DNA from 3 places in the Shewanella sp. HL-SH5 genome. Region 1 is predicted to be linked to each of the others. Evidence: predicted binding sites of a transcription regulator. Region 1 holds the regulator's gene; each other region holds the start of a gene.
What was found. The regulator ArgR, encoded in region 1, controls arginine synthesis, uptake and breakdown. The targets are predictions, from matches to a motif close to ANTGAATANNTATTCANT.

Region 1 (5,284 bases):
GGAACTTTCAGATTTAGGTGCTTCAGCTTTATCACTTTCAACTGACGGAGGCTTAGCTAAAGCAGTATCTTGTTTTTTAGCCCATTCGATGACTAATGCTACAGGATAGGGCGTCATCATTGTTAAACCTAGGCCAATAAGGCTCGCCACCATCAACATTCCCTGAGCACGCTGGCTAGATTCGGTAAAAATCAGTAAATAGCTGCCCGCAAATAACAGTAATGACCCTAAGTAATGAAGCCCTTTTAACCATTTAATCATATCGATTTCTCACTAATAGGCCGATGACGTGTTATCACTTTGACACAGTATCAAGTAGAATAGCTTCAATTGAAGCAATCCAGGCAAATACAGTAAACATGATAAAGCATTTTTTAGGCGCCGCAGCAGTTATTTTTTCATTAAGCGCATGCCAAAGTTATTCAGATATTGATAACACCACAACACTTGTTGGCCAGTGGCATATTGAATCCGTGCTGTCAGAACCAACTATTGATTACAGTCCTGCAAAATTAGTTTTTTCTGACAACGGTCAGTTAACAGGCAACACTAGTTGTAATCCATTTATGGGCCAATATTCACTTAAAAATGATTTGCTGACGCTTTCACCCGCGGGCTCAACCCGCAAAGCTTGTATCGAAGCACTTATGGTACAAGAACAAAGAGTGATGCAAGCACTACCTTTAGTTTATAGCGCCAAGCTTAATCAAAATAAGTTACGTTTAGTCAATAAAAGCGGCCAAACCATTATGGTGCTAAGCAAATTAAACAAATAGCTTAACCTTCCCAACTTGTGACTAAGTAAACTATTTACTACACTTCACACAGTGCTTTAAATTGAATTTATATTCACAAAAAATGGATTTTTCTTGACTCAAGATTCATTTCTATTCAAAATGTAGCGTTTTTTTGAATAACAACTATAAGAAGAAAATACAATATGCCAACCAATAAAAATCAGGATGATCTGGTCAGAACATTTAAAGCAATCTTAAAAGAAGAACGCTTTGGCAGCCAAAGTGAAATCGTTAATGCGCTTCAGGCTGAAGGATTTGGCAATATTAACCAATCTAAAGTATCGCGAATGCTGAGCAAATTTGGCGCAGTAAGAACCCGTAATGCCAAACAAGAAATGGTTTATTGCTTACCTGCTGAATTAGGCGTGCCAACAGCAGGCAGCCCGCTGAAGAATTTGGTACTTGATGTTGACCATAACCAAGCAATGATAGTGGTACGTACCAGCCCTGGTGCTGCTCAGCTAATTGCCCGATTATTAGACTCGATAGGCAAGCCTGAGGGTATTCTAGGCACTATTGCCGGTGACGATACTATCTTTATTAGCCCTTCAAGCATCAAAACAATTGATGATACGCTTGAAACGGTTAAGTCTCTGTTTAACTTCACTGAGTAACTGCTTAGTTACACTAAGAAGCAGCTATTGGCGATCACTGAATCCCGAAATATCGATGCTTGCCACTAAATACCCAATAAAAAAGCAATGCTTTGGCATTGCTTTTTTATTGGGTATTTTTGTTAACAGTGACGGCTAATAATCACTATTAATGACAGCTGCTACTCATCTACCGTAGACATTACTCTTCTTCCCACTGGGTGAGGAAATCCAGTGAAGGTGCAAAAAAAGATGACCCGGTTAATGCTTTAGTAAACAGCATTAAATGGTCATGGTTGCCATGTCCATCACCATAAATCATGCTACGTAGCATTTGCTCAAAGTTATCAGGTGTCTTACAGCTAGAGATAAACATAAGTCCCTGCTCTTTAACTGAGCCATAAGGCATACTTTGACGTAAAATTTCCATAGTATTGCCATCAGCATCTTTTAAATTAACCCGTTTGGTATGGCTGGTTAACGGCTTATCGGCTGATTCATATTCAATATCATCTTGTTTAGTCCGGCCGAAAATATCTTCTTGCTTCTTAACAGGCAAACGTTGCCACTTTCTTAAATTGTGAGCAAATTTCTGAACATGGATATAGCTACCTGACTTAAATTCAGGATCTTCCTCTGCCACCAAAGCAACCTGTTGACGATGACGACCTTTAGGATTTTCAGTACCATCAACAAAGCCAGTTAAATCTCGGCTATCCATAAAACGGAAACCGCGCTCCTCATCAACCAGCTCAACCAAATCTTCAAACATTTGGTTAATTTCATTGGCTACCAGGTGCAAAATATCGAAACGATCACAGCGAATATGAACAAATAAATCATATTCGATAGCCGGTGCATCACGATTCCCCTCATTCATTGCTGGGAAAGGTTTTAACAGTGCGGGGCGGGCCTGCGGATAATATGTATCCCAAAAATTAGCCCCAATACCAACAAAGCCATTAAAGGCACTATCAGCATATTGATCTGTTAGCTCATAGATATATTGCGCTACACTAGCAATCGAAGGACGCAGTTTATCTTCAACGCCGTCGTTGGCATTAAACATCAAATAAATACTATGTAAATTACCTTCAGCACATATCCCTAATTGCTCGCGCGGCATAACCTGATTATCCATATTGAAACAAACCACCTAGATTGTTATCGGAAAGAAAGACTTAAACTGAACGATTTAATTCAGTGTTCAATCAATTGAAACTCTTATAATCATCATAAAATAATTTTTCAATAACACAAATCAAAAAATAACCAAGGGGTGCGTTGGTGCAAATAAATTAACTTTTTGCCCTGGCGATAACTGTAACATTTGGCTTTTTACTTCCAAACAATGCTCTTCAACTTTGACCCAATAATGACAAACCGTTCCTAAAAACCTTCTATCTATGATAGTGGCGACGCCATTATCATCAGCAACCAGTTCAACTTGTTGCGGTCTAAGTAATAAGTGCCCTTGATAATCTACAGGATAATTTATAGCGGCACTACTTTGCAGTAAACCAATGGGTGATGATACTTGCTGACTATTTGTCACCGTTATTGGTAAATAATTACCAGCACCTAAAAACTCAGCAACGTAACGGTCAGTAGGGTACGCATAAAGATCTTCAGCCAAGCCGTGTTGAATAATAGCACCCTGCTTAAATAAGGCTAATTTATCAGCAAATACAAATGCTTCATCTTTGCTATGGGTGACAAATACAGCGCTAACATTACGCAGTTTCAAAATGCTTCTTATTTCAAGCATCATCTCATTACGCACTTGAGCATCAATGTTAGAAAAAGGTTCATCAAGCAAGAGTAACTGGGGTTCATAGGCCAGTGCGCGTGCAATAGATACACGTTGTTGCTGCCCACCAGACAACTCATGGGGGTAACGTTGGCCTAAGCCGTTTAGCTTAACTAGTTCTAGCATTTCATCTAAACGCGCTTGACGCTCAATTTTATTCAAACCTTTGACGCCGAAAAGAATGTTATCGGCCACATTGAGGTGAGGAAACAAAGCATAATCTTGAAAAATCATTCCTACCCCGCGCAGCTCACTAGGTATAAATATTCCATCACCGGTAAGGGTATTGCCATTGATTTGAATTGTGCCCTGACTAATCGGCTGCAAACCTGCAATAGCGCGAAGTAAGGTGGTTTTCCCACAGCCACTGGGACCCAGCAAGGCGACTATTTCACCTTGTTGTAGGGTAAGATTAAGCCCGTTTAAAATCACTTGTCCTTGGTAATCACTGAAGACATTTTCGATGGTGAGAGTCGACATATTAGCGAGTATGCTCCAATGAACGGTTAAGATAAATCAACGGGATAAGTCCAACAAATACAATTACAATAGCTGCCAGAGCGCCATGCTCGAGCTTTTCATCAGACACAAATTGGAATACATAGGTCGCTAGATTTTCAAAGCCAATTGGCCTTAATAATAGCGCTGCAGGCAACTCTTTCATACTTTCAATGAACACCAGTAGCGCACCAGCCAATAAGCCCTTGCGCAATAATGGCAAATGAACACGCATTAGTAGCTGTATAGGCTTTTGGCCCATAGTAATACTGGCCATATCTAACGATGGTGATATGCGCTTATAACTGCTCTCAAGGCTACCAATTGCTATCGCTAAAAAACGCACCGTGAATGCAAATACAATCGCAAAAACACTACCCGTAAAAAACAAACCAGGGCCGCGAGCGCCAAACCAGTCATAAATATCATTAACCGCAAAATCTAAATAGGTCAAAGGTACTAGCACACCAATAGCTAAAACTGTGCCAGGTAAGGCGTAACCAGTGCTACTTAAGCGTGATGGTAGAGAGTCTGATTGCCTAGGACTCACTCGACGTACGAACATCAATATTAAAGCTAATAATAAACATATTAAGCTAACGAGTACCGCTATATACAAACTATTCCAGCTATATTGCCAAAAACGAGCATCCCAACTTTGGTCAAAATAATCGATGGCATAAGCGCTCAAAATTATAAAGGGTAATAAAAATGCAAACAGTAATAATCCACTGCAGTACGCCCAAGCTGCAAAAGATTTAATTCCTTTTAGTTGATACCTATCACTATCGCTAAGTGCTGATTGCTTTTGAAATAATTCTTGCTTGCGCCGGGCAAACCGCTCAACACCGACCATAGTAAAAATCACTAACAGCATAATCGCTGACAATTTGGCTGCCGCAGTTAAACTGCCATAGCCCAGCCAAGTGTCATATACCGCCGTGGTTAATGTTGGCACAGCAAAATAGCTTACGGTGGCGTAGTCGGCAGCGGTTTCCATTGCAACCAGTGCCACACCTACCGCCAACGCTGGACGTGACATAGGTAAAGCTACCCGCCAAAAGCTACGCCAAGGGCTAGACCCCATAATGCGCGATGCATGTAATAAACTAGAAGACTGCTCCATAAAAGCAGTACGAGCCAATAAATAGATATAAGGGAACAGCACTAACGATAACATGATCGCTGCACCACCTAGACTACGAATAGCAGGAAAATAATAATCGTGTGGAGAACTCCACTGAAACAAATCTCTTAAGACACGTTGTACAGGACCTGCATAGTCCAGCATATCAGTATAAACATAGGCGACTATATAGGCTGGCATAGCCAATGGTAATAGCAATAACCATTGAAAATATCGACGCCCAGGAAACTCACAACGGGCGACAAACCATGCTGCAGGTACGGCAATGACTAACGAGCCAATACCCACCAGCAGCATAAGCAATAAGCTATTAGCAATATAGGTTGGAAGTACGGTATCAAACAGGTGCTTAAAAACGGCTTCATCGGGAAATGTGGCTTGCACTATTAATGCAATAAGCGGCAGTGTGATCACCGCCGCTATTAAGTAACCAGTAAGC
Region 2 (5,284 bases), 570 kb from region 1:
CTGGATTTATCACGTCAATTAATTACGCAATTTGGCGGTTTGCGTAAATTATTTTCAGCGCCCAAGCAGCAAATTTGTAAAGTTGCCGGTATTGGACCGGTAAAATATGCTCAATTACAGGCCGCAGCGGAGATTTCTAAGCGAATTGCACGAGAAAATCTACAAAAAGGCCAAATTTTGACAAATCCTGATTTAACTCGGGACTATTTAATGAGACAATTAGCGGACCGATCCTATGAAGTGTTCGCCTTGCTATTGTTGGATAACCAACATAGAGTCATTCAATTTGTAGAATTATTCCGCGGAACTATTAATGCAGCCTCGGTTTACCCCCGTGAGGTGGTGAGCTTAGTGCTGGAAAAAAACGCCGCGGCTGTAATAGTATGCCACAACCATCCATCAGGCATTGCAGAGCCCAGTCAAGCTGATCGGCGAATAACTGAGCGAATAAAAATTGCATTAGAAACTATCGATGTTTCTTTGTTAGATCATATGGTTGTGGGTGATAAAGAGATAGTATCCTTCGCTGAGCGAGGATGGATGTGTTAATCACTACTTGATCTTATGTAGCTAATCGTGTATAAAATGCGCCCTCTTTGTGCCTCGGGCGACGGCCATACGAGGCACATTAATGCTCGAGCGTTAAAAATTTGTTTTGGAGAAGATTGACATGTCAAGAGTATGCCAAGTAACTGGCAAGAAGCCTATGGTTGGTAACAACCGTTCGCACGCTAAAAATTCGACTCGTCGTCGTTTTTTACCTAACCTACAAAACCACCGTTTTTGGTTAGAAGAAGAAAAACGCTTCGTGCAACTACGTGTATCTACTAAAGGTATCCGTATTATCGACAAAAGAGGCATTGAAGTTGTTGTTAAAGAACTTCGTGCTCGTGGCGAAAAGGTATAATAGAAAATGGCTAAATCTAAAGGTAATCGTGAGAAGATCAAATTAGTCTCTAGTGCTAAAACTGGTCACTTCTACACTACTGAAAAAAATAAGCGTAACATGCCTGAGAAAATGGAGATCATGAAATTTGATCCTGTTATCCGTCAGCACGTTATGTACAAAGAAGCTAAAATCAAGTAATTGATTTATGCCTCTTTTAAAAAGCCCCTTTATTGGGGCTTTTTTTATGTCTGCAATAAAGTAAGCTATACTAATGGCTTAAAGACTTTAACTAAATCGCTGTCCTATAGTTTTTACACTTGCTAGCGAATTTTTATTTTCCCCTAAGTGATAATAAATGCTGTTCTAGTGAATTAAAATGCAATAGGATTGCATAAAGTGTGATGTCTTAGGGGTGTCCTACATCACAATACAGAAACTTAATTATTTAATGAGGTGAATTTGCCTGTGAGAACTACAGAACTGGTTGATGGATTTCGTCATTCTGCTCCTTATGTTAACGCCCACCGCGGTAAAACGTTTGTGGTCATGTTAGGCGGGGAAGCGCTAGCGAATAATCACTTTCGCGGCATTTTGAATGATGTGGCGCTATTACATTCTCTCGGGATTAAAATTGTTCTTGTTTATGGTGCAAGGCCGCAAATAGATGCGGGCCTTCAGGCCGCGGGGATTGAGCCTGCTTACCATAATGGTGTGCGTATTACAGATGAAGATACCTTAAAGGTAATCAAACAAGTTGCCGGAGCCGTTCAGTTTGATATTACTGCGCGCTTATCCATGAGCCTTGGCAATACGCCAATGCAAAATGCACAAATCAACTTAGTCTGCGGTAATTTTGTGATTGCTCAGCCTTTAGGGGTCGACGATGGTGTTGATTTTTGTTTAAGCGGCAAAGTTCGCCGTATCGACACTCAAGGCTTAAAACGCCAGTTAGAAAATAATTGTATAATTTTAATGGGACCAATAGCGGCTTCTGTTACGGGCGAAAGCTTTAATTTAACCGCAGAAGAAGTGGCAACCCAGGTTGCTGTAAAACTAAAAGCGGATAAAATTATTGGTTTTAGTGAAACCAATGGCCTGTCTGATGAAAATGGCAATGCGATTGCTGAACTGATGCCAAATCAAGCCATAGAGCATTTAGCCAAAATGGAACAAAATGGTTCAGCTTGTACCGGCATTACAGCGTTTGTTAAAGCCAGTATTGATGCTTGTCGTAATGGTGTACCACGTTGTCATTTAGTCAGCTATTTAGATGATGGTGCCTTACTTCAAGAACTGTTCTCCCGCGAAGGGATTGGTACCCAAATTGTCACAGAAAGCGCAGAGCGCTTACGCCGCGCAACTATTGGCGATATTGGTGGAGTATTGAATCTTATTCGTCCATTAGAAGAGCAAGGTATTTTAGTGCGTCGCTCACGTGAACAGTTAGAGATGGAAATCGAGCAATTTATGCTGATCGAACGCGATAACTTAGTCATTGGTTGTGCCGCGTTATATCCATTTGAAGAAGACAATGCCGGTGAGTTTGCCTGTTTAGTTGTTCATCCTGACTACCGAGATGCAGACCGAGGCAGCGTGTTGTTAAACAACATTATTGGTCAAGCGCGTGTTCGTGGTTATTCACGCCTATTTGCCTTAACAACGCGCAGTATTCACTGGTTTTTAGAGCATGGCTTCAACATTGTAGAAGTAGAAGCATTACCCGGTAAGAAAAAGCAGTTGTATAACTATCAACGTCGCTCAAAAATATTGGCACTGGATTTATAATCAAATAACCCAGTTGTCTCGTTAAATATGCCGGTCTGTCCGGCATTTTTTATGCCTGCCATTTATTAAATCGATAAGTTGACATAATATGTCGTTACTGGCAGATTAAATTTATTATTATCTTTTTATCCAGTGGAATACGTTTATGGACATTATTTCTCTTAGTGCTTTAGGGCCGTCAGCGCTATATAGCCTGATAGGTTTGTTAGCAGGACTGCTTGTTATTGCCGTTATAGTATTGCGTAAACCTATGCCTAAAAATGCTAAGTATGCCTCTATGGGGATCTTATTGGCTGTGTTTGGGGTATTTGTATTAACCTTATATCAGTCATATAACAGTGAGCTAAAATGGGATGATACGGGCGTATCACTTAATTTACCGTTATATAGCCAAGATTTTACCGCGAGTGACATTGATTGGCAGGCTTCGTACATCGCTGATTTAGCGATTCAAACCCAATTGCAGCCTAAATGGCGTATCAATGGATTAGGATTGCCTGGTTACGCTTTAGGCTGGTTTAAATTACAAAATGGCAATAAGGCCTTATTGTCAGTTGTTGCGGCGGAAAATGGCACACAAAAAGTGGTAATAGTGCCTATTATCGATAAAGATTATGTGATCATGATTAGCGTGGAGCAGCCAGATACTGCACTGGCTTTGCTCCATACTCAACTAACCCATTAAATGAGTGCTTGTGGGGACTTGATGAGGTTAATTATACCTTGGCTGTATTAATGCGTTTTTGACGTTGTGCTAACATGTCACCGACAAATACCACAAGCGCTAACCAAATAAATCCAAACGTTAGGCCTTTTTCCATATCAAAAGGTTCATTAAACAGCTTGATAGCCAAAATGAACATAATACTGGGGCCTATATATTGAAAGAAGCCTAGAATTGAAAATGGGATACGTACCGCGGCTCCCGCAAAGCAAAGTAATGGAATAGTGGTGACAATACCTGCTGCAATTAAGGTGAGATTCAAACTAAGGTTGTTAACTAGCATACTGGTAGCAGATGAATCTAGCGTCACCAATAAGTAACCTAAAGCGATGGGTAACAGCAATGCTGTTTCAACTAATAAGCCGGTTTTTGCATCGATATTGACCTTTTTACGCAGTAAGCCATAGAAACCAAAACTGGCGGCTAATGCAAGCGATATAAGTGGAATAGATCCAAACGAAATTAACTGTAGTAACACCCCAATGAAGGCTAGGCTCACAGCAACCCACTGCAATTTACGTAATCTTTCCCCAAGAAATAACATGGCTAAAAATACATTAAATAATGGGTTAATGAAGTAACCTAAACTGGCATCTAGCATGCGGTCATTATTGATGGCCCAAATAAAGATTAACCAATTGGCGGCGATTAATATCGAGGTGAAAACTAATACCGCAACTTGTTTAGGTTGTTTAAGCACTAAGCGTAAACGTCCAAATCCACCGATAAATTGCATTAATAGGATCATAAATACAAATGACCAAATTACTCGGTGCATCAAGATTTCAAGCGGAGACACTTGGATAAGTAATTTGAAGTAAAGCGGAGCAATTCCCCACATAACGTAGGCGCACACAGCAAGTATAACGCCTTTGCGGTATTCTAAATCAGGCATAAGTTCACAGGAATTGTCAGGTAAATGAGCGGGAGATTGTAGGCCTGATAGTCGCCCGACTCAAGTAAACTTATTTATCTTATTAGATTGCTGCTGTAAAGATTCTGCCTCAAAACTAACCCACCATATAGGTGCCCGTGCCGAAGGCAATATGAGTGCCTTCTTCGTTATGTAATTCCATACGACAAACTGACACCCGATTACCTGAGCGAATAACACTGCCTGTGCCAGTGAAAACCTGACCTCTACCTGGGCGAAGATAATCAATGCGCATATCAATGGTACCTAAGGTGGTGAGGCGTTGTTGTAATTCTTCAATTTGCCAATTATCTCGACTGCCAACTAACCCTGCAAACACCGTCAAGCCACCCACAACGTCCAGTATTGTTGCTGTTACTCCGCCATGAAGAATGTTTTGATGAATATTGCCAATTAATTCAGGTTTCATCTTAATGGCCACTTCTACGCCCTGAATATCGTAACGTATGATGTCTAATCCTAATAGATTATGAAACGGGACATGCTTATCGAAAATCTCTGCAACCTGCTGTAACACTTGAGCTTGAATGGGTGTTGTCATGTTCGTCCTTGCTTTCTATTAAACGTAGAGTATTTAATCTAGCGCTAATTCTAATCATTTGATAGAGGTGAATGTGGTTTAAGCCAAGACATCTGTGCATGGGTGCTTTAGAATAGTCGACTCATTTTGTTCCGTTCAACTAATTATGGATAAACCATTTTCCGCTAATGACATCACAACCCGTTCAATCTACTCATGCTGATTTATTAGCTGCTCAATTGCAGCAAGTCTTTGGTTATCGCGATTTTCGCGATGGGCAGCGTGAGGTTATTGAGCAAGCTTTATCCGGCAACGATACCTTGGTGATAATGCCAACCGGTGGTGGTAAAAGTATGTGCTACCAGTTACCAGCACTCGTTATGCCTGGGTTAACTATTGTGGTGTCACCGTTAATATCCTTGATGAAAGATC
Region 3 (5,284 bases), 250 kb from region 1:
CCACAGCAAGCGCTTCATGAGCTTCAGGGCTTAGCGCACCGATACTCATAGCCGCGCTATCAAAGCGGCTAAATAAATGACTTGCATCTTCTACTTTGTCTAACTCAATTGCGGCTAGTGAGCCTTTCACGCCAATCAAATCACGTAGAGTCGCAATAGGACGTTCATCTACTAATCGGGCAAATTGTTTGTATGCTGGATAATCTTTATTTTTCAAAGATGCCTGTAAGCTGTTTACCACATCAGGGTTGAAGCTGTGGTATTCGCCACCTTCGACATACTTAAGTAAACCACCTTGTGGCAAGGGGACATGCGCACGATATGCCGCGGTATGAAGTACTTTTTGATCGTCAGCAATATGGCTAAAACTTGCCCCTTCAATACGACTGATCACGCCTTTAAAGCATAATTCAATCACATCACTGGCTAGACCGACGGCTTCAAATTGTTGACTACAACGATAAGAGCCCACAGTACTGATGCCCATTTTTGACATGATCTTACGCAGGCCCTTTTCAATGCCATAACGGAAGTTAAGCATTAAGGAAGTCACATCTTCAATGGCGTGTTTTTTAGCCATCGCCGCAATGGATTCATAGGCTAGGTATGGATAAATTGCCGTGGCACCAAAACCAATTAATACTGCAAAATGATGCGGGTCACGTGTTGACGCCGTTTCAACAATAATGTTGGTGTCACAACGTAAACTTTTGTCGACTAAACGGGTCTGTACTGCGCCAACAGCCATTGCTGCAGGGATCACCTGGGCGTTTTTATCGACAGCGCGATCAGATAAAATCAACAAGGTGGTGCCACTGCGTGCAAAACGCTCAGCTTCATCGGTAATTCGATGAATAGCTTGTTTGAGCGTTTCATGGGTATCGTAGTTTAAATCAACGGTATTGGCACGATAGTTAGTACTGTCTAATCCCAATAGTTGATTAAAATCGCTAAACAATAAAATGGGCGAGTTAAACATCACACGGTAAGCATTACCTGTGGTTTCGCTGAATAAATTTTGTTCACGTCCGACACAAGTGGCAAGGGACATAACGTGTTTTTCACGCAATGGATCAATCGGTGGGTTAGTGACCTGGGCAAACTTTTGACGGAAATAATCATACAATGATCGTGACTTTTTCGACAACACAGCCATGGGAGTATCATCACCCATTGAACCGATAGCTTCTTCGCCTTTACTGGCTAATACCCATATCACTTGTTCAAGTTCTTCGCGGGTAAAACCAAATTGCTTTTGATATTGCAATAAGGTTTTGGCATCAAAACGGCTTGAGCCTTGTTTTGATGGGTCAATACTTTCTGCTGGTATCAGAGTTTGACTGTTTTTGGCCATCCATTCTTTGTATGGGTGGCGACGTTTTAAATCGTTATCAATTTCAAATGACTGATGTAAACGGCCATTTAAGGTATCAAGCACCAGCAATTCACCTGGGCCTACACGGCCTTTTTCAATCACTTCATCAGCAGCATAATCCCAAATGCCCACTTCAGAGGCTAAGGTAAGAATACGGTCTTTAGTGATGACGTAACGAGAAGGGCGCAGGCCATTACGGTCAACTGCACAAGCCGCATAACGACCATTGGTCATTACGATACCCGCAGGGCCATCCCATGGTTCCATGTGCATAGAGTTAAAGTCATAAAATGCTTTTAATTCATCATCCATTTCTGGATTTGACTGCCACGCTGGTGGAATAAGCAAACGCATTGCGCGGTATAAATCCATTCCGCCAGATAACAACATTTCTAGCATGTTATCTAAAGATGATGAATCAGAACCGGTTTCATTCACAAAGGGAGCCGCTTGTTGTAAATCAGGCAACAAAGGTGAATTAAACTTATAAGCACGTGCACGGGCCCATTGGCGGTTACCGGTAATGGTATTAATTTCACCATTGTGGGCTAAATAGCGAAACGGTTGTGCTAAAGGCCACTTAGGCGAGGTGTTAGTTGAAAAGCGCTGGTGAAATAAACAAATCGCGCTTTTTAATCTGATGTCGGCAAGATCGCTATAAAATGACGGTAAATCAGCAGGCATCATCAAGCCTTTGTAGACAATGACTTGACCCGATAAACTGGCAACATAAAAATCATCGTCATTGGTAATTTGTTGTTCAAGACGACGACGCGCCATATACAAGCGGCGTTCTAAATCTTTTTCACGCCAACCTACAGGTGCATTTATTAGTACCTGGTAAATTTGCGGTAAACTGTTGCGACCAATTTCGCCCAGTACATCTGGATTCACAGGCACTTTACGCCAGCCGGCAACACTTAATGTTTCTCGTTGTAATTCTTTTTCTAAAATAAACTTAGCTTCGTCAGCTTTTTGCTGATCTTGACTTAGAAAAAACATGCCCACAGCAAACTTACGGCTTAAGTGCCAGTCATTTTCAGCTGCTATTGCTTCAAAAAATTCGGTTGGCATTTGCATTAATAGACCACAGCCATCACCTGTACGTCCATCGGCTGCAATACCACCACGGTGTTTCATGCGATCGAGTCCATGAATTGCAGTGCGCACGATTCTATGGCTGGCGTCGCCATCCATTTGCGCAATCAATCCAAACCCGCAATTGTCCCGCTCGAAACTGGGATGATATAAGCTCATACAAAAAACCCCCTAAAACCTCTAACTAGATACGACTCGGGGTAAATGTGAAGAAATTCCATAGATATGCACCCGAACCTCTCAAATTAAACTGAGTTTGTACAAAGGTCAAACGCAATTATTGCATGGTTGTGAAATTTTATTACTAAATAACTGTAATATTGCATCAGGTTTACGTTAACGTAAACTGTGTTATTTTCTGTATAACCTTATGAATAAAAAGAATTTTAGAATGTCATTCTATATTTGGTAACTTTTTGGTAACAACCGCCTTGAATTGTTTTTGAAATAAAAATAGTGAATTTTATTTCAAATACAGTCTCAATGATTATCAATCGTTTTTTTGATTAAATATTCACTTTTAGTAATTTAAAATATACTGTTTTTGTTTAAAACATTAACCCAAAGGCAATATAACCTCGATGTTATCAATGGTTGAGTTGGTTTTCTTTGATTTAAGTCTAAAACAACTGTTTGATTTACTTTAATACTTCGATCAGTTTTGTTTCTAAAATTGCTTAATTAGATGCTTAGCGCGATGTTATTCGAAGGTCGAGTTAATGCAGCTAGTTAAGAGATAAAATGGACTGTATAACTTAGGAATAAAAGGCGTGAAAGCTCTTATCAGACAATATTATGTCTGTTTAGCTGCTAGTGTGTTGTTCTATTTTCATCATCTAGAAACGGGATTATAGTATGAATTGTTAAGATGTTTTTTTAAGCATGGGATAAGGTTGTTTACTTAATTGTTATCAAAATGTTGCCTGTGACAGGTTTGAGGAGCTAACCTCTAGCAAAGCTTGCATAGGGGCAAAGACGGGGTATTATAAAGCTAATTTTATAGGCTTAGACTTAGAATTTTAAACTAATTAGAGGTGCCCTAAATGTCCGTAACGCCGTTAGATGCAATTTTGGATTTGAACACACTTGAGCAATACGTTAGTGCCATCGGTGCTGGTACTTTATTGAAAAGTGTTGTGTTGTTCGAACAATTGATGCCTGAGTATCTTGGTTGTTTGATTAAAGCTAACGATGACGGTGATAAAGAGGCCTTGTGTTCTGAAGCGCATAAGTTTAAAGGTGCTGCAGGTTCTGTTGGTTTAAAGCGTATTCAACAGTTTGCTCAGCTGCTACAGCACGGCGAAGAAGCTAAGTGGGCAGATGAACACAAAACTTGGTTAGCTGAAATAGTTGATCATGCTGAAAGCGATTTACAGCAACTTAAGTTATTTTTACAAGCTAAAGCTTAAACCCATTCTAGTCTTTTGTTGAACGCTGTTGAAAAATACCCCTCATTTTAGGGGTATTTTTTTCGATTTTTTTTAAACTTTGTGTCCTAGTTCATCATGATAACCTTGTTTTTCTGCCGTTGTTAATTCATTATTCAAATTACTATCCTTTGATATAATCGATTATATGAAAAGTCTTCCGAGTTTAAAAAATCTTTATTACCTGACTAACTTACATCAAGAGCAAAATTTTAATCGTGCAGCTAAAATATGTTTTGTCAGCCAGTCGACACTGTCTAGTGGTATTCAGAATTTAGAAGAACAGCTTGGTTATCAATTGATTGAACGTGATCATAAATCTTTTATGTTCACCGCCATTGGTGAAGAAGTTGTTGAGCGAGCTCGCAATATTCTGACCGATGTAGATGACCTGGTTGAATTGGTTAAAAACCAAGGCGCCCCGATGACAGGGGAAATACGTTTGGGCTGTATTCCTACCATCGCGCCATTCTTGTTGAGCAGAGTCGTTAAACTCTGTCAAAAGGACTATCCACAGCTGTCATTATTATTGAAAGAAGATACCACTGAACGTTTATTAGACGCGCTAGCGAAGGGAGAATTGGATTTATTGATTCTAGCATTGCCTGTGGATACAAGTGGGTTTCATAGTATGAAAGTGGGTATCGATCCATTTAAAATGGTGATGCACCGAGAGCTCTCATGTGATGTGGTGCAGCCAATTGATTATCAATTAATGCCTGATGAAAGTATCTTTTTATTGCAAGCTGAGCACTGTATCACGGGTCATGCTATTACCGCATGCCAGTTAGGTAATAGTGCAAAAATCAATCCTTTCGCCGCGACTAGCCTACACACGTTAGTGCAAATGGTGGACAGCAAGCTGGGGACAACCTTTTTACCTCAGATGGCAATTGATGCGGGGATTTTAAACGACACTGAACTTAAAGTGATTGACCCACCTGGTGATGCCCCATATCGTGAAATTGGTCTAGTATGGCGTCAAACAACCAGCCGCATAAGTACCTTTAGAACCTTAGGTTTGGCCATGCAGCAAAAATTAATGCCCCAAGCGATGAGTAAATCTTAATATTGTTATTTAACGCAGTGATATAAATACCAGTTGGCTATGCCGTCCTTAGTTATTCAGAGATCAACAATGACTTTGTACACAGTTTTTTGTGCACAGTTTCAAGTCATATAGATTTTTGTTTGGTACTGACAGCATAGACTTCAATAGGGTGTTGTTTGCCTTTAAGTGGGACTAAACCCAAATCTTTAAGTTGATAGAGGCTGTCCTGCTGCTCTAGGCGATGGGCAACATCTCCTGACAGCAGCATTCTTTGTCCTAATGGGTTACATTGATCTTGTAGTCTTGCCAGTGTGTTTAACACATCACTAAAGA

Region 2: the regulator ArgR is predicted to act here: its motif matches at 1,255-1,272, upstream of argA (amino-acid N-acetyltransferase).
Region 3: the regulator ArgR is predicted to act here: its motif matches at 2,688-2,705, upstream of gltB (glutamate synthase large subunit).

The regions. Positions count from the first base shown of each region.
Region 1 is NZ_CP195038.1:3,268,455-3,273,738, forward strand. Features, by position in the region: gene ACRWQM_RS14245 (hypothetical protein) at 1-261, opposite strand, end outside; gene ACRWQM_RS14250 (META domain-containing protein) at 360-776, shown strand; gene argR (transcriptional regulator ArgR) at 941-1,411, shown strand; gene ACRWQM_RS14260 (Dyp-type peroxidase) at 1,593-2,531, opposite strand; gene ACRWQM_RS14265 (ABC transporter ATP-binding protein) at 2,652-3,680, opposite strand; gene ACRWQM_RS14270 (ABC transporter permease) at 3,682-5,284, opposite strand, start outside.
Region 2 is NZ_CP195038.1:3,837,668-3,842,951, reverse strand. Features, by position in the region: gene radC (RadC family protein) at 1-549, shown strand, start outside; gene rpmB (50S ribosomal protein L28) at 671-907, shown strand; gene rpmG (50S ribosomal protein L33) at 914-1,087, shown strand; gene argA (amino-acid N-acetyltransferase) at 1,355-2,674, shown strand; gene ACRWQM_RS16775 (PH domain-containing protein) at 2,820-3,359, shown strand; gene rarD (EamA family transporter RarD) at 3,391-4,293, opposite strand; gene ACRWQM_RS16765 (thioesterase family protein) at 4,409-4,873, opposite strand; gene recQ (DNA helicase RecQ) at 5,041-5,284, shown strand, end outside.
Region 3 is NZ_CP195038.1:3,023,038-3,028,321, reverse strand. Features, by position in the region: gene gltB (glutamate synthase large subunit) at 1-2,632, opposite strand, end outside; gene ACRWQM_RS13240 (Hpt domain-containing protein) at 3,517-3,882, shown strand; gene oxyR (hydrogen peroxide-inducible genes transcriptional activator OxyR) at 4,049-4,969, shown strand; gene ACRWQM_RS13230 (adenylate/guanylate cyclase domain-containing protein) at 5,076-5,284, opposite strand, start outside.